3 regions of the Synechococcus sp. PCC 7336 genome follow, and region 2 is predicted to be linked to each of the others. Evidence: predicted binding sites of a transcription regulator. Region 2 holds the regulator's gene; each other region holds the start of a gene.
What was found. The regulator NtcA, encoded in region 2, controls nitrogen genes in cyanobacteria. The targets are predictions, from matches to a motif close to GTANCNNNNGNTAC.

Region 1: SYN7336_RS10825 (P-II family nitrogen regulator) is a predicted target of NtcA. The motif match lies at 2,462-2,475, and genes of this name have one in related genera.
Region 3: SYN7336_RS14365 (P-II family nitrogen regulator) is a predicted target of NtcA. The motif match lies at 3,428-3,441, and genes of this name have one in related genera.

Annotation. Positions count from the first base shown of each region.
Region 1 covers NZ_CM001776.1:2,262,205-2,269,577, reverse strand. Annotated here, with positions in the region: gene SYN7336_RS25435 (methyl-accepting chemotaxis protein) at 1-224, opposite strand, end outside; gene SYN7336_RS10840 (chemotaxis protein CheW) at 341-910, opposite strand; gene SYN7336_RS10835 (PleD family two-component system response regulator) at 938-1,300, opposite strand; gene SYN7336_RS10825 (P-II family nitrogen regulator) at 2,066-2,404, opposite strand; gene SYN7336_RS10815 (type II CAAX prenyl endopeptidase Rce1 family protein) at 2,623-3,177, shown strand; gene SYN7336_RS10810 (hypothetical protein) at 3,245-5,020, shown strand; gene SYN7336_RS25430 (hypothetical protein) at 5,030-6,670, shown strand; gene SYN7336_RS10800 (glycosyltransferase) at 6,667-7,373, shown strand, end outside.
Region 2 covers NZ_CM001776.1:3,990,116-3,997,488, forward strand. Annotated here, with positions in the region: gene SYN7336_RS18915 (TRAP transporter large permease subunit) at 1-813, opposite strand, end outside; gene SYN7336_RS18920 (TRAP transporter small permease subunit) at 834-1,427, opposite strand; gene atpD (F0F1 ATP synthase subunit beta) at 1,602-3,035, opposite strand; gene gap (type I glyceraldehyde-3-phosphate dehydrogenase) at 3,347-4,366, opposite strand; gene SYN7336_RS31205 (hypothetical protein) at 4,502-4,708, shown strand; gene ntcA (global nitrogen regulator NtcA) at 4,775-5,461, opposite strand; gene rsmI (16S rRNA (cytidine(1402)-2'-O)-methyltransferase) at 5,843-6,712, shown strand; gene hemB (porphobilinogen synthase) at 6,774-7,373, shown strand, end outside.
Region 3 covers NZ_CM001776.1:2,979,552-2,986,924, reverse strand. Annotated here, with positions in the region: gene SYN7336_RS14385 (NAD(+) kinase) at 1-667, shown strand, start outside; tRNA gene SYN7336_RS14380 (tRNA-Asp) at 726-799, opposite strand; gene SYN7336_RS14375 (hypothetical protein) at 852-1,370, shown strand; gene SYN7336_RS14370 (ammonium transporter) at 1,491-2,906, opposite strand; gene SYN7336_RS14365 (P-II family nitrogen regulator) at 3,018-3,356, opposite strand; gene acnB (bifunctional aconitate hydratase 2/2-methylisocitrate dehydratase) at 3,884-6,511, shown strand; gene SYN7336_RS14355 (DUF2442 domain-containing protein) at 6,585-7,004, opposite strand; gene SYN7336_RS14350 (DUF4160 domain-containing protein) at 6,997-7,242, opposite strand; gene SYN7336_RS26005 (formylglycine-generating enzyme family protein) at 7,334-7,373, opposite strand, start outside.

The sequences.
Region 1 (7,373 bases), 1.7 Mb from region 2:
CCATTCGCAACACTCCGCACAGCAGCAGGCTGAGGCGATGGCAGCACGACCTGAGGCGGTTGGGGCATGGGTCGTGCCATCCTCTGCCCCGAGGCACCTACCAAATTCGGTGGCAGCGACGCTGACGAACGGCTCATACCCGTTGCCAAATCGTCCGCCGGGTTCCGAGCGCCATTGCCATTCGTCGCAGGGTAGCGACCGGACTTGGGAGGGGTCTGAGTCATGGGAGTGCTCTCTCAATGATGGATGTGGACTGACAATAACGAGCTAGAGAAGAAGTAGCGATCTAGCGCCAAACGCGCTAGCAGGAAAAACTCGGGCAGGAACGCCAAGTAAGCATTTATCCAGACGACTGGGCTGCACGGGCGAGGAGCGATCGCGCGTCCAGCACAGCCACCATCTCCTCCTCGGGCGCAACCCAATACCCCCGCAAAAACGGAGCCAACCCCGCAGAGACGGTGCCGTCCGGGGGCGATTGAATCTCTGTCGCGTCGTAAGTGGCTATCTCGTCCACCTGGGCTACCGCAACCCCCAAGATCTGGGCGAAACTACCCCGCGACTTGCGGTTAGCCTTATCCCCGTGCAGCACCGCTACCGCATGGCGACCCGACGTTTGCCGAAGCTGGTGCCAGGGCGTCATTCCCAATAGATGGCCCAAATCCGCCACCCACAAAATATCGCCGCGCCAGTTGTATGCCCCCATCACCCAGTCAGGCATGTGGGGAATCGGCACAATCTGACCGAACGGCACTGCCAGCACCTCTGTGAGGCTTTCCACCGGTAGCGCCGCCCGCAATTGGGGGCTAATGCGGACCTGCAAAAACTGTGCCCTGCCGTCAGACTCCTGGCCCGCTAGATCCAATCCCAAGGCCGGACCTGGCGTCGCCGCGATCGTCGATTGCTCTACCATTGCATGTTCCTCTCAGATCTGAGGGCGTTACTGCACCAGCTTTTTCGCCACGCGCACCAACTCTTCGCTATCCACGGGTTTCGTTAGATAGGCATCGGCCCCCTGCTTCATGCCCCAAAATTGGTCCATCTCCGTCCCCTTTGTGGAGCAGAGCACCACTGGAATCGACTTCGTCTCGTCCTTGTTTTTGAGGTCGCGGCACAGCTCGAATCCGCTCACACCAGGCAGGACGACATCGAGAAAAATCACATCGGGCTGTTGGGAGGCGATCTGCGTTAGGGCTTCCTCGCCATTGTTGGCTTTCAGCACCATAAATCCACCCTGGCTGAGGGACGTGGAAATGACTTCCATATCTGTGCGCGAATCGTCAATGACTAAAGCAGTACTCATGAAATTTTCCTTAGGTGTGAATCAGGCAGGTTTGAAGTGAAACCGCTAGGCGTATCGAGAAAGATAAAACTGGCTTGGAGGCTGGCGGCGTGCTGTCGCAACGCTTTTGCCACCGCTCGATTCCAATTGGCTCGGCCCAAATCATCGTTCCGCTAATAGATTGGCAATCTCAGTTGAAGATCTCCTCGCGACCGTAGCTGTCACCACTTAAAAACCCCGGATTGAAAGCAATGCGTTAGTCGCTCTGCGAATTGTTTCCCGCTCTCCGGAAAGAGTAAGGTTCGCTGACCACGTGTCGCGAACATTTACAGTCCATTCAGACAATACTTCGCCCGTTCAGGCAGAGAGATGGAAAGATGTCGTCGAGCCACCTATTGTTCAAGATGCCCAGGGAAGCTGAAATGATAACTCTGCATCTCAGCAGTCCAGCAGTTTCACGGATAGTGCTTCGCTATTCCCTAGAATTGGCAGCCAGGGGCTTCAAAATCCTCTGTATCATTGCCGATATTTCTCAAGATCAAATCCCCCAGCAGCTTTGTTTTTGGGGGATTGAGGGGCTGGGCAAGGTCAGGCGCCAGTGCTCGAATCGCTAGCGCGTTTGAGCGTTCCTCAGCCGTTTGCGGGTTCAGTTGCCGATGCTTGAAAGGCGATCGCCTCCCCCATTGACTGTCGATTGGGCGAGACTGTCGATTGGGCGAGACTGTCGATTGGGCGAGACTGTCGATTGGGCGAGACTGTCGATTGGGCGAGACTGTCGAGGGGCCTCTAGAGCGCTGCAAAATCGACTTCGCCCGTGCGAATTCGAACAATCCGCTCGATTGGAGAGACAAAAATCTTCCCATCTCCCACTTCTCCCGTTTGGGCTGCCTGGACGATTGCCTCAATGACCTGTTCGACTTTAGCGTCTTCAACGATGACTTCAAGCTTGGCCTTCGGTAGGAACTCCACCACAAACACAGTCCCCCGATATCTTTCCTTCTGCCCTCTTTGCCTTCCAAAGCCCCTGACTTCCGAGACCGTCATGCCAATGATGCCAGCACTCACCAAAGCTTGCTTGACTGCATCCAACTTAAATGGACGCACGATCGCTTCTACTTTCTGCATCACTCCTCCTACCTATCGTTTCAGCTCGATCTGGGGTCGCCAGGGAACCGCAGAACCGTATCACTCGCTACATTTTATTGCAAGGACCGGAGTGGATTTCACTTTGCAAAGAAATATTGCTGCTTTGGGGGCTGTGGTGGCCGATGCAGGCGACGAGGCTTACATTGCCGATATCCCCGATCTGCAGTATTGCTCTGCGCTAGGTGGAGGGTGAGGTTATGGGGACAATCGCGGCGATCGCCATTCGCCGTTGGCTTGAGGCTGTGACAACAGTGCCGACAGCGACGGATTGGGTACGAACGGGCTTGTGGTTGTTGGGATATGGTCTGATGGCGGTTCCACTTGGAGTGTGGCGCGGCTGGTTGACTTGGGAGCCCGTCAGCAATTGGCGGGTGGGGGCGAGTGCGGCGACGATCGCCTTTCTGGTGCCCTCTGTCTTGGAAGAAGTGCTGTTTCGCGTGACGCTTGTCCCCCACCCTACAGAAGCAGTTACAACCCAAACCCTACTGGGATGGGCGATCGCCAGCTTAGTTCTATTCGTTGCCGCCCACCCGCTCAATGCCGCTCTCTATCTGACTGCCGCGAGGCCGACTTTTTTCGATCCCGCATTCTTAATCTGCGCGGGGATTTTGGGGGCAATCTGTACCGTTGTCTACTGGCAGAGCGGGTCGCTGTGGCCGCCGACGGTATTGCACTGGATTGCGGTCGCGATTTGGCTGTTGTGTTTGGGGGGATTGCGCCGCACGTCGCCCTCCGAAGCAGGAGGTGAATAGAGTTCGAGCAAAGCCTCGCCCCAACCCGCTATCCTGTGAGGGTTGTTGAGGCATCTGGAGTCAGAGGTTGAGCCAAACCCGAATTGTTGCATTGCTCAAATATCTGCGACACGAGCTATCTATCTCTGCCAAACATCCAACTCACCCGCAGGTCAGAAACTGGTTTTGGGTCTGTGTAGCCTTTGGAATCATGTATGCGGTCATGGGGTTGGAAGAAGCCTTTCGCACCCCCTACCTCATCCCCGACGATGCCCGCCAACACGTCTTTTGGACGCAGCAGTTTGCCGATCGCGAGCTGTTCCCCAACGACTATATCGCCAGCTACTACCAATCCATCGCCCCTGCAGGCTATGCCCTGATTTACCGAGCGGCAGCAGCCATCGGCATTCATCCCCTGCTGTTCAACAAGTTGCTGCCCGCTGCCATCATTTTGCTCACCTCCATCGCCACCTTCTGGACCAGCCTCGAACTGTTTCCGGTGCCAGTGGCTGCCTTCTTTGCCTCACTGCTAATGGACCAAGCGGTTTCCATCACCGATACCGTGTCGGCGGGAACGGCGAAAGCCTTTGTCTATCTAGTGACGGTGGCATTGATGTATGCCTGGCTGCGGCGATCGATCTGGCTGAGTTGGCTCGCCATTCTCCTGCAGGGGTTGCTCTATCCTCAAGCGGTGTTGATTTCGGCGGGGATCTTGGCTTTGGGGCTTGTGGAATGGCGAGAGGGACGCTTGCGACTGAGTGGCGATCGCCATTTGTGGAAACTCAGCCTCGGCGGCTTGGCGATCGCGGTTGTCGTACTGCTGCCCTATCTGCTGTCATCCAGTGGCTACGGGCCCACTATTTCTGCGGCTGAAGCCCTCACCATGCCGGAGTTTCAGTCGGGGGGGCGGGTGGCATTTTTTCGGGACGATCCGGCTCAATTTTGGCTGCGCGGACGCAGTGGCATTCGCATCAACTCGGCCCTCACGCCAGTGACCAATGCGGCGGGATTTCTCTTGCTGTTTTTGCCCGGGTTTCCCCAGCAGTTTCCCCTAGTGGGGGCAATCGATCGCGGCATCGGCATTCTGCCCCGACTGTTCCTGAGCTCCGCCTGCTGGTTTCTGGCCGCCCACGCCCTCCTGTTTGCGCTCTATCTCCCCAGCCGCTATTCCGGCCACTACCTGCGCATTCTGTTTGTGCTCAGTGCCGGAATCGCGCTGCTCATTCTGATTGATGCCTTGCTGCGCTGGGCCATTCTCGCCCTCGATCGCGCTGGGAGCCCTCAGCGCGCGCTCGAAGCGGCGATCGCCAGCACCACCGCTGCTGCTTTAGTCGGCCTGCTCCTGTTCTATCCCCTGACCATTCGCGGCTTTCCCCTCACCTTTTTGGCCCAAGCCCAATCCCCCGAACTTTACAGCTTTCTCGAATCGCAACCCAAAGATAGTCTCATCGCCACCCTCAGCCACGAATCCAGCTATATTCCCAGCTTTGCCCGTCGTTCCATTTTGGTGGGCAAAGAATACGCCATCCCCTATCAGACCGGCTACTACCGCGAAATTCGCCAGCGGGCCAAAGACACCATCGCCGCCCAATACAGTCCCAATCCCCAGGTGGTGCGAGAGTTTATCGAACGCTATGGCATTACCTTATGGCTGCTCGATCGCGATGCCTTCCAGCCTCAGGGGATCGCCAGTAGTCGGTGGGTGCAGCAATATCAACCCGAAGCGGCGATCGCGGTAGAAACCCTTACCAGCGGTCAAACCCCAGCCTTGGCCAAAACGCTCGATCGCTGCAGCGCTTTCAAAAGTGAAAACCACCGCATTCTAAAATCTGAGTGCATCCTGGCGGCCCTTGAGGAATCCTAGATCTGCCCTATGTCAAATCAGTCACTGCGACCTTCGCCGGCAAAATTCGGTCTGGAGCCCGACTCGAAGCTCTGGCACGGGCTGGCGATCGCCGCGATCGCCTACGGCTTGCTCATTATTGTCGTGCAGTACCTCAGCAACGACGGCTTGCGGGGGGATGAGGCCGCTCTGGCCCTCAATCTCGTCAATCGCTCCTACCTCGAACTGGCCCAGCCCCTCGATTACAACCAAGGGGCTCCCCTGGGCTTTCTATGGATCGAAAAACTCGCCATTCAGCTCTTTGGCAAGAGCGAATATGCCCTCAGGCTGTTCCCCGTCTCGGCTAGTATCAGCTCGTTTTTGCTGCTTTACACCGTTGCCAAACGTTGGCTATCCCCGCCGGCAATTCCCATCTGTCTCGGGCTCTTCGGCACCCTCCGTCGCATTGTTTTTCATGCAGTAGAAGCCAAGCAATATGCCAGCGATATGGCGATCGCCCTCGCCCTGCTACTGGTGGCAATGGCGGTGAATTCCGGCCTGCTCGATCGCCGCAAGCTACTCATCTATTCAGTCGTGGGGGCGCTCGCTATTTGGTTCTCTCACCCTGCTGCCCTCGTGTTAGCGGGCTTGGAGCTCGCCCATATCCTCATTTGCCTGAGCTCGAAAAAGTCGCTACAACTCAGCGGCAAGTTACCGATCTATCTGAGCTGGATTGCCAGTTTTGGGGGCTTTTATTGGATTACTGCCAGCAATCTCGGCGACAACACTACCTTATTGAGCTCTTGGAGCAACGGCTTCCCCAGCTCGCCCTTCGATGTAATCTGGGTGCTCGATGCCCTCGGGCGCGCCTTCTACGAGCCCTTTAGCTTTGAAAGTCCGAGTGACGGGTTGGCGATGGTTTTCTTTGTAGTCGGTTGCGTTGCCTTTTACAGGAAAAATAAATCAGCATTCCTTCTCTGTATCTGTCCCATTCTGGTCACTCTCTTTGCCAGCTTCTTACATCAATATCCTTTTCTCAAACGTCTGATTATTTTCTTGGCTCCAACGTTTTACTTACTCATTTCTGAGGGGACATCTGTGAGTATCCGAGGTCTCTTTCAGGCATCTGCTCGCCATTTTCCCCTTGCGAAGTGGCTGGCGAGAGCCGTTGGGGTGGCGATCGTGTTTGCTCTATTTTATTACCCTATTAAAGAGTCGGGGGCTATTCCTTTTCGTCCCAAGCAAGAACACGGGATTCGTGCAGTGTTGGAGTATATCCGCGAATATCGAGCCCCAGAAGATAAAATTTTCGTGTTTCAGAACGGAGATCTGCAATTTGCCTATTACGCACCTCTGTATGGCTTTGCAGAATCTGACTATATTATTGGCACTGACGATTTCTTACAGAGGAATGACTCTTCTCTGACGCAGTCAGAACGCTTGGCTATAGAACTAGATCTCCTGCGTCAAAGCGATCGCGTTTGGGTGCTCTTTTCCCGCACTGATTTTGGCGAGCAAGTCAGGCTGGTCAGAGCTTATCTGGAAACTTTCAGTCGCGAGATTGATTCTTTTGAGGGTGTCCGCAGTTTTACGTTTCTCTATGACATCGATTCAGATATCGATTCAGATATCGATTCGTCGACTGGGGAAGCGATCGGTGACAGTCGAACTAAGGGGGTGGAGTCGGTGTGAGAAAGCTATATTTCCTATTGCCTGGAACCACCCAGAAATTTGGCAGTGGCGGCTTGTGGGCGGAGCTGAAGCTAGCGGAATTAGCAAGGCAGTTTTGCGAGGCGGAGATTGTCACCTATCGGCAACGGGAAAGCGATCGCCCTTTTTTAGAGGACGTGCTCGCCACTGAAGACTTGGCCCACTGCACGTTTGTCGCAAGCTGGGGATTCGATGTCAAGCGTTTGGTGGCGAGACTCAAACACTGCAATGTTGTTTATCATGCCCACAGCTCGGGCTATGGCTTCAATTTGCCGGTGGCGGTGCCGATTGTGGCGGCGAGTCGAAACACGATGGGGTATTGGGGACAAAAGTCACCGCATTCGCCCATTTTCTACCTGCCCAACGCCATTGGGCAAGAGTTTTGCGATCGCCATCAAGCCCGAGACATCGATGTACTCGTTCAAACCCGCAAAACCTCCAGTTACGTATTAGAGCAATTGGTACCCGCTCTGAGTCAGTTCTGTCGCGTCGAATTGCTGGATCGCTATGTGGAGGATCTGGCGGGGCTATTCAATCGCGCCAGGATTTATGTGTACGATTCAGCGGAATATTGGGCTGCGAGTGGGGTGACGGAGGGGTTTGGCTTGCCGCCGATGGAGGCGATGGCTTGCGGATGCTGGGTGTTTTCGAGTGTGAATAGCGCACTGGCGGATTATCTCGATCC
Region 2 (7,373 bases):
CAGCGATGTCCAGCTCACCTGACGGTTCGCTGCGGCTAATAGCACCGCTCCAGTCGCCCCCACGGCTCCTGCCTCAGTGGGTGTGGCAATCCCGGCAAAAATACTGCCCAAGACCAACAAAATCAGGCAGAGGGGAGGAAGCATCACCTTGACAACCTGTAGGGCCAGCTTCCGAGTGCCGATCTCCAGCATGGCATCGGGCAAGGCAGGGGCAACCTCTGGCTTGAAGCCGGTGACAGTGGCAACATAAAGGCAGAAAGCAGCCACCATGAGCAAACCGGGAATCAACGAGCCGACGAATAAGTCTCCCACCGAAATACCCAACTGGTCGCCCAGCACGACGAGCACCACGCTGGGGGGAATAATCTGCCCCAAGGTCCCGGAGGCAACAATAATGCCGGAGGCGAGTTGCTTGTTATAGCCGAAGCGCAACATCGTGGGCAGCGAAATCAACCCCATCGCCACCACCGTGGCAGCCACGACCCCAGTGGTGGCTGCCAGCAACGCACCGATGAAAACCACCGCCAGCGCCAATCCCCCCCGCACGCGACCCAAGACAATCGCGGCGGTTTCCAGTAATCGTTCGGCAATTCCAGATTTTTCCAGCATGGCCCCCATAAACACGAAATAGGGGATTGCCAAGAGCGTAAAATTGCTCATCATGCCGAACAGCCGTTGCGGCATGGCGGTCATCAGAATGGGGTCGAAGATATCCAGGGCAATGCCCAACAGGCCGAAGGCGATCGCCGTTGCCCCCAGCGAAAATGCCACTGGATAGCCAAACGACAGCAGGACTAGCGCCCCCAGAAACATGGAGGGACCGAGCCACTCAGTCACGGTTCGCCTCCTCGGGTCGTCCCTCCTCGGGTTGTGCTCTCCCCGGGTTGTGCTCTCCCCGGGTCTAGACCGCGCAGGATCGCGACATTCTTAATCGCTTCTGAAATCGCTTGCAAAATAATCAGAACGAACCCCACCAGAATGAAACTTTTGATCGGGTAGCGGGGCAGGCCGTCGGGATCGGGAGATTGTTCCAGGATGGCCCAAGATTTGGCAATGCTGCTCCAGGAAAAGGCGATCGCCAGAACGCTAAAGGGGATGGCAAACAGCAAACTACCCGCCAGATCCACGAGAGCCTTGCGCTTGCGATTGAGGCGACTGTAGAAGACATCCACCCGCACGTGCCCCCCCTGTTGTAGGGTATAGGCTCCACCACAGAGAAATACGATCGCAAACAAATACCATTGAATCTCGATCGAGGCGTTCGAGCTGAGATTTTGACCGATGCCCCGACCGAGGAAGCGACCGATGACATTCCAAACCCCAATCGATACCATTGCGATCGTCAAGAGGTAAGTGAGTTGGCCGATCTTTCGAGTCAGGCGATCGATCCATCGGGAGAGCCGGAGCCAATTGCGCAAAGATTTCACCTCAACCTATCAGCGGCTCGATACGGTTCGGGATAGAGCCGTTGCGTTCGTGCTGTATCTTACCGGATGTCTGTTGCCATTTCGAGAGCACCTGTGGCGATCGAAAAAAGGCCCAGCATGGGGGCCAGACCTTTGGAGAGTTCTATCGGATGCCACTCGAACAGTAGAGAAGGGTTAGGCCGCTTCCGCCTTCATCTTCCCAGCCTTTTCGATCGCCTCATCAATGTCACCGACCAGGTAGAATGCCTGCTCGGGCATGTCATCCAGCTCGCCAGACAGAATGCGATTGAATCCAGCAATCGTTTGTTCCAGAGTCACGTACTTACCGGGGGCACCGGTGAAGACCTCGGCCACAAAGAAGGGTTGAGATAAGAAACGTTCGATCTTGCGGGCGCGGGCCACCGTAATCTTGTCGTCTTCTGATAGTTCGTCCAGACCCAAAATGGCGATAATATCCTGCAGCTCCTTGTAGCGCTGCAGAGTCTCCTGCACTGCCCGAGCGCACTTGTAGTGCTCGGAACCCACGATCGACTCCTGCAACATGGTAGAAGCAGAGTCCAGAGGATCCACAGCCGGATAAATGCCCTTGGAAGCCAGAGCGCGAGACAGAACCGTAGTGGCATCTAGGTGAGCGAAGGTGGTGGCTGGAGCGGGGTCGGTCAAGTCATCAGCCGGAACGTAAACCGCTTGTACGGAAGTGATAGACCCATCTTTGGTGGAGGTGATGCGCTCTTGCAAGTCACCCACGTCGGTCCCCAAAGTGGGCTGATATCCCACAGCGGAGGGCATGCGACCCAGCAGAGCCGAGACCTCGGAACCCGCTTGGACGAAGCGGAAGATGTTGTCGATGAACAACAAGACATCCTGCTTGCTGATATCGCGGAAGTACTCAGCCATTGTCAGAGCCGTCAGACCGACGCGCATGCGAGCGCCGGGGGGTTCGTTCATCTGACCGTACACCAGTGCCACTTTATCCAGTACGCCAGACTCTTTCATTTCGTTGTAAAGGTCGTTGCCTTCGCGGGTGCGCTCGCCCACCCCAGAGAACACCGACAGGCCCGAGTGCTGCTGGGCAATGTTATTGATCAACTCCATGATCAAAACCGTTTTGCCGACGCCAGCACCGCCAAACAAACCCGTTTTGCCGCCTTTCTTGTAGGGAGCCAGCAGGTCCACAACCTTAATGCCAGTCTCGAAGATTTCTGGCTTGGTGGACAGTTCGGTGAACTTGGGAGCCTCGCGGTGGATGGGCATGGCTTCCTGATTCTCAACCGGACCCACCTCGTCTACGGGTTCGCCCAAGACGTTAAAGATGCGACCCAAGGTGGGGGGGCCCACCGGCACGGAGATGGGAGCGCCCGTATCGATGACTTCCATGCCGCGTACCAGACCGTCCGTAGAAGACATGGCCACCGCTCGGCAGCGGTTGTCCCCCAGCAGTTGCTGAACTTCAAACGTGACTTTTACCTCAATGCCGCTTTCATTGGTGGCTTCGACTTTGAGGGCGTTATAAATTTCGGGTAGTTTGCCGTTGGGATATTCGGCATCGATAACGGGGCCAATCACCTGAGTGACGTAGCCGATGTTGGTTGCAGTTGTTGTGACCATGCTCGCAATAAGCTCCTGGCAGCGATGTCTGTATCTATCGTCGAATGAAATCTAGAATTGAAGGAAATCTAGAATTGAAGGAAATCTAGAATTGAAGGAAATCTAGAATTGAAGGAAATCTAGAATTGAAGGAAATCTAGAATTGAATGAAGGGGTTGGCTTGAATTGAGTCGGCTTGAGGTTGCGATCGCGACACCGTCACTCGATGTGCGACGCTAAGCACTTTTGCTCACCATTTTCCGCTGACTAGGCTATCACTTGGCCGTGACCTCGGTAAACCGCGATCGCCCAGTCAGAGAGAGGCTGAAAAATTACCCTTGCCACTTGGCGGACATGTGCTCGGCTAAGTCTACAACGCGCTGGGAGTAGCCCCACTCGTTGTCGTACCAAGCCATCAGCTTGACCAAATCGCCATCGAGAACCGTGGTTAGGAGAGAGTCCACCACAGAGGAGCAATGGGCCCGACGGTAGTCGATCGAAACCAAGGGAACTTCCGAATAACCCAAAATACCGGCCAAACCATTCTCAGAGGCTTCTTTGAGGGCACCGTTCACTTCTTCGGCAATGACCTTCTGTTCGGTTTGAACGACCAGATCGACCAAGGAAACATTGGGGGTCGGAACGCGGACTGCCAAGCCCCCCAGCTTCCCCTTAAGCTCGGGCAGCACGAGTGCAACAGCGGTTGCTGCCCCAGTGGTGGTGGGCACAATGCTCAAGGCAGCGGCACGGGCGCGGCGCAGATCGCGGTGGGTGTTATCCAGCAGACGCTGGTCGCCCGTGTAGCTGTGGGTGGTGGTCATAATGCCCCGCACCACGCCGAATTTCTCCAGAATGACCTTAAGGATGGGGGCAAGGCAGTTGGTGGTGCAGCTCGCGTTGCTCACCACAATGTCTCCCACGGGATCGTAATCGTTTTGGTTGACCCCATAAACGTAGGTGGGAACGTCAGACCCCTTGGCAGGAGCAGTAATCATGACTTTCTTGGCACCGGCTTCGACGTGGCGGGCAGCGCCTTTGTAGTTGCGGAAGACGCCAGTGGCTTCGATTACCAGATCGATGCCCATTGCTTTCCAGGGCAGGTTGTTGGGGTTGCGATCGGAAACCACTGTGATGGCTTTGTCATCGAGGAGTAGCTTGCCATCTCGGGCTTCGACATTCACGCCCTCGAGAGGACCGAGGATAGAGTCGTATTTGAGCAGGTGAGCGCTGGTATTAGCATCCCCCGTATCGTTAATGGCAACGATATCGAGGCCGGAGTTTGCTCTCGTCAACCAGCATCGTAAGAAGTTACGACCGATGCGGCCAAATCCGTTAATGGCTACCTTAATCACTGACCCTTTCCTTGCGTTTTTACGAACAGGTGTTGCTGACTAGCACATCATATCGCAATCGTCACGACATCTATAGATTCAATTTAGATTCGAGCTGATTCTGATGTTGGATCTCAGAATCTATGATTTAGCTCCATGTTACTGAGTCTATACCCGAGTGACGATCGCCGACGCCTTTCATTCCTGCCGGACGTCAGTCGAGCAACGCCGGACGTCAGTCGAGCAACGCCGGACGTCAGTCGAACAACGAGGATCATTCTATTCTATTGCGATCGCGCTCCGAGCAAGCGTTTGGTGGGGTCCGTGCTGGCGATCGATCTCCAAGGGAGAGATGGGACGTAGAGAGGATATACTGAGTGGCGACTTATACAAAGCAGGCATCGCCGTTAGAGCCCCCTTTGCGAGCCTCTAGGTAAATCGCTTGCCCAGTTGAATCGGATCGCGAACGGTAATTTTTTTCTTGTGAATAGAAATATAGTTGTGTTTGCGCAAATCGCCCAATAACCGCGTAATGGTGACTCGCGTCGAGCCGATCGCCTCGGCAATTTCTTGGTGGGATAAACGCAAGTCGATGGTGACGCCATCGCTGCTGGGGAGGCCAAAGTCGCGGCAGAGAATGAGCAAGAAACTGACCAAGCGAGAGCCCATATCTCGATGGGCTAAGGTCTCGATCATCATCTCCGTTTCCAAAATCCGAGAAGACAAGCCTTTTAGCAGTAACATCGCCAATTCGGCATTATCTTCTAGCGCCTTTTGTACCTGCTCGATCGGCAGCGACTGTAACTCGACCGTCGTGAATGCCACTGAATGGTAAAAGCGATCGGAATGTTGTCCCGTCAGCAGGGAAAGCACCCCAAAAATACTATTTTCCCGCAATAGTGCTACCGTAATCTCTTCCCCCGATTCGTACACCCGCGAGAGCTTAACTGCCCCTTTCTGGAGAAAATAGACTCGTTCTGCCGGATCGCCCGGAAAGAAAATGGTCTTGCCGCGCTCGTAAGTGTCCACCATTGGCGGATACTGAGTGCCTGCCATTTCCTTAAAAACAGAGGATAGGGGTCTTTCAGGGGCTGCTACCGAATCCAATGGGATCATAATCTCTATCCTCAGTCAGGTGTATTAACTCTCAATGACGAATTGATTCTGTAGACCGATTGGTGCTCGATATTGGCTTTGGATAGAGATCTGTCGCATTCTATTTAATTGGCTGTCAATCCAGTTAAAACTCTAACGCGCTCAATTCGGCAGGTTAAGCTGGCCAATCTGCATGATGGAGCCTTAATTTTTTACATACACTAGAGGCTATCCGCCGTCAGGTTTTGTATCCTAGTGCACATTTTTCTCAAAGATAAACCGATAACAGCTCGATCGCCACCAATTGCCTGGACTCGGCAAGCCCATTTGGGTCAGAATTGCTGCTCGGGATAGAGTCCATAATTGTCTACACCCTTGCGAGTTTCATCGTTGATGTCTGTAATGACCGTCGAACCCGGCACGCTCTATTTGGTGGGAACGCCGATTGGCAATCGCGGCGATGTATCGGATCGCGCCTTACATATTTTGCGCGAGGTGGACTCGATTGCAGCAGAAGATACCCGTCATTCCGGTAGCTTGCTCAAATACTTTGGCATTTCCACCCCATTGCTGAGCTACCACCGCCACAACATTGCCCGCCGCACGCCAGAATTAGTCGCGAAGCTACAGGCGGGAGAGGCGATCGCCCTGGTGACAGATGCTGGCATGCCCGGTATCTCCGATCCGGGGGTGGAGTTGGTGCAAGCCTGTATTGCCGCTGGCATCGCGATCGTGCCCGTGCCCGGTCCCACCGCTCTGATTGTGGCGTTAGTGGCCTCGGGTTTGCCCGCACAGCGATTTGCATTTGAAGGGTTTCTCCCCACTGCGCGCAAGCAGCGGGACGCGATTCTGCAAGAGCTTGCGGAGGAGAGGCGCACGATAGTGTTGTATGAAGCCCCGCACCGCTTGACCCGCACGCTGAAGGATTTACTGGCCTATGTGGAGCCCGATCGCCCCATTGTGGTGGCCCGCGAATTAACGAAACGTTACGAGGAATTTTGGCGGGGAACGGTGGCGTCTGCGCTGGAACAGTTCGCCGAGCGATCGCCTCGGGGTGAGTTCACCTTAGTTTTGGCAGGCGCGCAGCCTAAGCCTGCGGATACGTCGGAATCTGCTTTGCGCGAGCAATTGCGGGAGTTGATAGGGCAGGGTCTATCGCGATCGCAGGCGAGCCGTCAGGTGGCCAAACAGACCGGCTGCGATCGGCGGGCTATATACCGGCTATCCCTCGCGCTAGAGGGGACCGAATCGGACAATCCCCCCGTGCAGTAGGATAAAAAGGCCCTTCGATCGGCTTGACAAAACCCTTTCCCCACAACCCTTTGACTCAGCTATGGATCTCACCTACCGCCCCCGCCGCCTGCGCCGCACTGCTGCCATCCGCGACATGGTGCAGGAAACTCAACTGTCTGTTAAAGATCTGATTTATCCCTTGTTTGTGATGGAAGGGGAAAACACCCGCGAAGAAGTTACCTCTATGCCGGGGTCTTATCGCTATACCCTCGATCTGCTCGTCAAAGAAGTGCAAGAGGCGCATCAGTTGGGCATTCGGGCGATCGCGCTCTTCCCTGCCGTACCCGAGGAGAAAAAAGATTCCTACGGCAGCGAAAGCTTCAATCCCGACGGCTTAATTCCTCAAGCGCTGAAAGCTATCAAAGCCGCTATCCCCAACATTACCCTCATCACTGACGTGGCCCTCGACCCCTACAACAGCGACGGTCATGACGGCATCGTTCGAGATGGCATCATTCTCAACGACGAAACTGTCGAGGTCTTGGTCGAGCAAGCACTGTGTCAAGCAGAAGCGGGGACCGATATTGTCGCCCCCTCCGACATGATGGACGGTCGGATTGGAGCATTGCGGGAAGCGCTGGACGAAAAGGGGTTTGAAGACGTTGCAATTCTGGCTTATTCGGCTAAGTATGCTTCTGCC
Region 3 (7,373 bases), 1.0 Mb from region 2:
GATTTTGCCGATTAAAGTGGGAGGGCATTTAGGCTTTCTCGCCCAATCGGAACAAATTCTTCACGACAATCCCTGGGATCGAATTGCGGCAGATGATTTTCTCGCACAACTGCGTATCATGCTGCAGGCTCGCATTCTGGACCTCGATGGGCAACCGGAAAGCAATTGGTATCACTGCCTCAACGAAATCTGCGTCAAACCCACAGCTCAAGTCAGATTGCCATCTGCCATTTTCGAGATTGAAGTCGATCGAGAAATTCTGGATCAATATCACGGCGACGGCCTGATTGTTTCCACACCCACCGGCAGTACTTCCTACACTGTGGCGGCCAACGGCCCGATCGTGCATCCGTCCCTAGAAGCCATTAGCATTACTCCGATTTGTCCCCTGAGCCTGTCCAGTCGCCCCATCGTGATTGACAGTCATGCCTGCATCAAGATTTGGCCCCTGGCCGACCCAGAAGGGCTAACCCGCCTCTGGAATGATGGGGTGTTGGCTAGAGCGGTGAATCCCGGCCAACACGTCGAGGTGTGTCGAGCCGAGCGACCGGCGAATTTTATTGTGCTAGAGGACGATCCGTCCTTTTTCAGGACCCTGCGCGAGAAGCTACAGTGGGCTGGCAGTCGATTCCACGTGCCCAACACCAACCATCGTTCCACCGAATAGGGCTGCTATTGCACACCGGAGTCAGGTTAGGATTTATACAACTGGAAGGGGATTTTGACGGGACTGAAGGGACTCGAACCCTCGACCTCTGCCTTGACAGGGCAGCGTTCTAACCAGCTGAACTACAGCCCCTTCTTTTGCCAGGATTCTATTATGTTCACAACGCCGTACCTCTGTCAAACAAATGCACAGCCTTGCCCGACAAATCTCTGACCTCGTGCAAACCGCCCCCCAGCAAGGCATCCCTGTCTCGGCAATGGAGGCGATCGCCCAGATGCTGAGCGATATCGCTGCCGATTTAGAGCATCTAGAATATTTCATTCTGCGCGATCGCCAGAGTGGATGGTGGCAATGTTTGCTGCCAGTGGCGGCAGACAGCACGGAGACCATTGAGGAAGCCTGGGTAGTGGCCTTTGGCTATCGGTCTGACGCGGAAGACATGCTCGAGGTTCTGTCAGAACTAGGGGGACTGTCTGATGCTCCTCCCTTTCAGATCGAGGCAATCGACGTGTTGCAATTGCTGTTCTTGGGGCTGGGCTTGAAGCAGAGTGCGGGATTGATGGCGTGCGATCGCTCTGGGAATGCTCTCGATCTGCTGGCGGGACAGCCTGCGAAGGGAAAGACGATTCGGTGTGGAGAATTGCGATCGCAACTGCAACAGTGTTTGCGCCGCAGTCAGCGCGATCGGTCGCAACTGGCTTAACGAATCTGCAAGATCCCTCAATCCACCATTGCCAACAAAAAGAGTGGGACTTTCATCCCACTCAGGTGGCAGTTCGAGCGCTAGCGAAGACGCGATCGCCAGAAAAACACTGCCGCGAACCTACATCTCGGTATCTGTTGCACTGGGAACGCCCACGAAGTCGGGATAAGCAACGTTGCCGTGCTCGCCCATATCCAGACCCGCCATTTCTTCCTCAGCCGTCACGCGCAAGCCAATCGTCACCCTGAGGATAAAGAACGCGAGCAGCATCGTGAGAAATGGCCAGAAGAAATAGGCCAGCGCACCCACAACTTGGGTGCCGAACTGGCTCCAACCAAAGTCATAGTTGCCATTGGTCAAAAAGGGCAAGCCACTAGCCAGCACTCCCCAAATGCCGCAGGTACCGTGGACGGAAACTGCGCCGACAGGATCGTCAACCTTCAAAACGGTTTCGATAAACAGAACCGATAGCACCACCAAGATGCCTGCAATAGAACCAATCACGAGGGCGCCAATGGGGCCGACGCTATCGCAAGGGGCTGTAATGCCCACCAATCCAGCCAGCATGCCATTACCTGCAAAGGTCATGTCCGGCTTCTTGAAAATGCTCCAGGAGGTAAACATCGCCCCGATCGCACCTGCCGCTGCCGCTAAAAAAGTATTCATAGCGATCCAGCCCATGTCGGGTATAGCAGAAGTCGTGGAGCCAGCATTGAATCCAATCCAACCCACGGTCAGAATGAAGATACCCAGCATTCCCAAGGGGAGGTTGTGGCCGGGAAGGGCGCGGGGTTCGCCAGTGGAGCTGTATTTACCAATTCGGGGTCCGAGCACGATCGCCCCTGCCAGAGCTGCTGCGCCGCCGACTAAATGCACGACACCAGAGCCTGCGTAGTCGATGTAACCGAGACCTTCGAGCCAGCCGCCAGAGCCGCCGTTGTAATCGCCAAACAGGCCATTCCAAGCCCAACCACCCGAGATCGGGTAGATGATGCCAGACAGCACGATAGAGTAAATCAGATAGGATGCAAACTTTGTCCGCTCGGCCATTGCGCCAGACACAATCGTGGCAGCAGTGGCGGCAAACACCATTTGAAAGACAAAAAATGTGAAGGGCCAAGCATCCGCATCGAAAGCAGTCTGCCAGGTGAAGGCAAACCAGCTACCGCCAATCAGACCGCTACTGGTCCCAAACATGAAGCCAAACCCGACGAACCAGAAGGCACAGGCCCCTAGCGAGAAGTCCATCAGGTTTTTCATCATGATGTTGGCGGCATTTTTAGAGCGGGTAAAGCCCGCCTCAACCATGGCAAAACCAGCCTGCATAAAGAAGACTAAGGTTGCCGCCACCACAGTCCACAGAATATTGGCGTTCGTTTGCACGACATCGGCAGTGATTTCGTCTTGTGCGAATGCTGGTGCCTGAGAGCAAGCCAGCCAAAACGCAGCGACTAGAGCGAGGGAGCCACCCACGGATAGAACCTTACGACGGAACAACTGCCCCAGCAGCGTTCGCGCCTCTTTACTGTCACTCATGCCAATTCAACCTTCCTAAGAAATGTATGTCATGGATTGCAAGCGACCCGCTGCTGCGATCGACGATGCTGAGAAGCAGCGATCGCCATCGCTAAACGAGCGAGTCTCGCACTAGAGGGCATCTCGATCGGCTTCTCCCGTTCGGATGCGAACGGTTCTTGCCACCGGAGAAATGAAGATTTTTCCATCTCCGATTTCGCCTGTGCGAGCCGCAGAGACAATTTTTTCGACTACGGTATCCACTAAGTCGTCTTCGACGACAACCTCAATTTTGAGTTTTTGTAAAAACTCGACGGTGTATTCCGAGCCTCGATAGCGCTCTGTTTGCCCTTTTTGGCGACCGAAACCACGGACTTCGCTCACGGTCATACCGACAATGCCGGCATTGACCAGTGCGATCTTGACTTCGTCGAGCTTGAAGGGTCGGACAATCGCTTCGATTTTTTTCACCTCACCTCCTATTAGGTATCGATGATTCCTGAAGTGCTGGTTTTTTCTATCACCGAGTCAGACAGGAAAAAGTATCGACGACTACGGTTGAGTCGGAGTACTTTTAGACTGCTCCATCTCCAGAGAAACCCTGACTCAGTCAGTGGTCTGAAGTACAGTTTGCTGCTCGATTGCGGATGATTGAGACTAAGAGTACTTCAAAACTGGGGATATAGCAGGCTGGAAAACTGGGGATGTAGCAGACAGGCCAGCGAGTCGGGCTGTCAACCTCAATAAATTCCGAGGCTCGGATGCGGGCCTGAGGAAGCACGACGGCGCTCAAATGGCGAAAAGCAAAGCTGTAGGGCTATGCCACAATGAGGGGGCAAAACAGTTTGCGGTCGGCGAGCCGACCGATCGAAATTTCTGTTTCAAAATGTTACAGAAATTGTTATACGGTGCGGATCGAAGGTGAAGTAGCGAAGGCTAGAGTGAATTGAGCAGGGCAATCGGCAGCTATTTTTGATTTTTGAGGAGACGAGTGAACTATGTCAGGCGTTTTGGCTGAATATCGAAAGCACACCGAGGCGCGTGCCCAACTCAATATTCCGCCGTTACCACTAGAAGCCGAGCAGGTCTCCGAGCTGTGCGAGTTGCTCCAGCAGCCGCCGGCAGGTGAAGCGGAGTATTTGCTGCATCTGTTGCGCGATCGCATTCCGCCTGGAGTGGACCCGGCAGCTTACGTGAAAGCTGCTTTCCTCACTTCTGTGGCCCGAGGGAAGCTGCAAAGTCCGCTGGTATCCCCCAAGCAGGCCACCGAGCTGTTGGGCACCATGCTGGGCGGCTACAACGTGCAGTCCCTCATCGACCTGCTTCAGTCCGACGCTGCCGAGTTAGCCGAGACAGCGGCGATCGCCCTGAGCAAAACTCTGTTGGTTTACGATGCCTTCCACGACGTCTTGGATTTAGCGGAAGCAGGCAATTCATACGCCCGACAAGTGGTGGATTCTTGGGCAAATGCAGAGTGGTTTACCAGCCGTCCTGCGGTACCGGAAGCGGTTACCATCACCGTCTTCAAGGTTCCTGGCGAGACGAACACCGACGACCTCTCCCCCGCCCCCCACGCCACCACCCGTCCCGACATCCCGCTCCACGCCACCGTCATGCTAGAGTCCCTGATGCCAGAGGCATTAGAGACGATTGCCGAGTTAAAGAAAAAAGGCCATCCAGTGGCCTATGTCGGGGACGTTGTGGGCACGGGCTCGTCGCGCAAATCCGCGATCAATTCCGTTTTGTGGCATTTAGGCAACGATATTCCCTGCGTGCCCAACAAGCGCGCGGGAGGATATATCCTAGGCGGCAAAATCGCCCCCATTTTCTTCAATACAGCAGAAGATTCTGGCGCATTGCCGATCGAGTGCGATGTCAGTCATTTAGAGACGGGGATAGTGGTAACTATTCATCCCTATGACGGCAAGATCGTGAATGAAGCGGGCGAAACCCTTTCCACATTTAGCCTCAAACCCGACACCATTTTGGACGAAGTGCGCTCGGGCGGTCGCATTCCGCTGCTGATCGGTCGCACGCTGACGGATAAGGTGCGCAAGGCATTGAGCTTGCCGTCCAGCGATGTCTTCGTTCGCCCCCAACTGCCCGGAGAGTCGAGTAAGGGCTTTACACTGGCGCAGAAAATGGTGGGCAAAGCCTGCGGTCTGCCGGGGGTGCGTCCCGGCACTGCCTGCGAGCCTTTAATGACGACGGTGGGCTCGCAAGATACGACCGGGCCAATGACGCGGGACGAGTTAAAGGAGTTGGCTTGTCTGGGCTTTAATGCCGATCTGGTGATGCAGAGTTTCTGCCACACGGCGGCCTATCCCAAGCCAGTGGATATCGAAACTCAGCACGAACTGCCGGACTTTTTCGCCTCTCGCGGCGGCGTCGTTTTGCGTCCGGGGGACGGCATCATTCACTCTTGGCTGAATCGCATGTTGCTACCCGATACGGTGGGGACGGGGGGCGATTCTCATACGCGCTTCCCGTTGGGCATTTCTTTCCCGGCGGGGTCGGGTTTGGTGGCGTTTGCAGGGGCGATCGGGGCCATGCCGCTGGATATGCCCGAGTCTGTATTGGTGAGGTTTAAGGGCGAGCTGCAGCCGGGAGTGACGCTGCGGGATATTGTCAATGCAATTCCCTATGTGGCGATTCAAAAGGGTTTGCTCACGGTGGAGAAGCAGAATAAGAAGAATGTCTTCTCCGGTCGCATTATGGAAATTGAGGGTCTGCCCGACTTGAAGGTGGAGCAGGCGTTTGAATTGACGGATGCCACTGCCGAGCGCTCTTGTGCGGGCTGTACGGTCAAGCTGAGTGTCGAGACGGTGGCAGAATATTTGAGATCGAATGTGGCGCTGCTGACCAACATGGTGGCGCGCGATTATCAAGATGCCCGCACGATTATGCGGCGGGTGGCCAAGATGCAGGAATGGCTGGCCAATCCGGTGTTGATGGAGGCCGATCGCGATGCGGAGTATGCCGAAATTATCGAGATTGACTTGAATGAAATCAAAGAGCCGATTGTGGCAGCCCCCAACGATCCCGATAACGTCAAGTTGCTATCGGAGGTGGAGAACGACCCGATTCAAGAGGTCTTTATCGGTTCTTGTATGACCAACATCGGTCACTATCGCGCTTCAGCCAAGGTGTTGGAAGATGCCGGACCCATTCAGGGGGTGCGCCTGTGGGTTTGTCCTCCCACCCGCATGGATGAGAAGCAGTTGCGAGAGGAAGGGGTCTACAGCGTGTTTGCTGCAGCCGGGGCTCGGACGGAGATGCCCGGATGTTCGCTCTGCATGGGAAATCAGGCTCGGGTTGAAGACAACACGACGGTAATGTCCACTTCGACGCGGAATTTCAATAACCGTATGGGGAAGGGGGCTCAGGTGTATTTAGGCTCGGCTGAGTTGGCGGCGGCTTGTGCGTTGTTGGGTCGCATCCCGACGGTGGCTGAGTATATGGAGATTGTGGCTGAGAAGATTAATCCGTTTGCGGGAGAGTTGTATCGCTATCTCAACTTCGACCAAATTGCCGGGTTTGAGGATGAGGGTCGGGTGATTCCGTTGGAGGAAATGCCCGATATTGACGTGATGCTGGGCATTAAATCTGCTACAGCTAATGCCTGACTCAAAAGCTTCTAACTCTTCCTCAAGGTTGAGCAGAAGTTAAGTGGGGATAGATGGAGTTTTGTTCTTTACCTTAGGTGTGAAGGTTCTTCTGGTTCTTGCCATTCTCGCGAGCTGCAGTAGCCTTAGCCTCCGATATAACCTGTCCCCCTTTACGTCCTAATTCAGACATCCATCTCTTCGTCCCAAAAATCCCAGCCATTAACTCTGGAACTCCTAAATCCACATCTAAAGCATCCCAATGCAAGCCATATCCTGATGGAGAAATTTCAACCTCTGCCAGTTGAGCTGCAGTTGCATCGCCCAGTCCTTGTAGAAGATGCCTGGGAAACCCAACAACAATTCCATTGGTTAATTCGATCGTAACGCGATCGGATTCGGAGCTATACCGAGCTACTCGAGCGCGAGGCTCGGTAGCATTGAGCTGTTTTCCTCGTTGTCGGGCCCGTTCGATTTCTGCAACCAAAGTGTCTGCAATCTCAATCTCAGTCATGAATCTCTTTCCATTTATTGAGGAGGAATAGCCGATTTTCAGTCACTAACTTCAAAGCTTTAATCGCATCTTTGTTGCTAATGCTGCCCAATACCGACACCAGAATAGGAGAATTTCTGCCCTCAGCTAGATCGATACGCACTTCTCCGCCTGCTCTGATGACATGAACGTGAGCCGGTAAGTGGTCGTTCGGGTAGATCGCCACTCGAAACCCGTCTATGCGTAAAACAGTTGGCATTCTTCACTCCTATTCGAAGAATAACCTAACCGTTGGGTTTTTGATGATTGAAAATATCGTCATACATCAAAATAGACAAGCCACCAGCAAACTACCGAACGCTGATGGAGGAGCAAGCAACGCGAAACCCA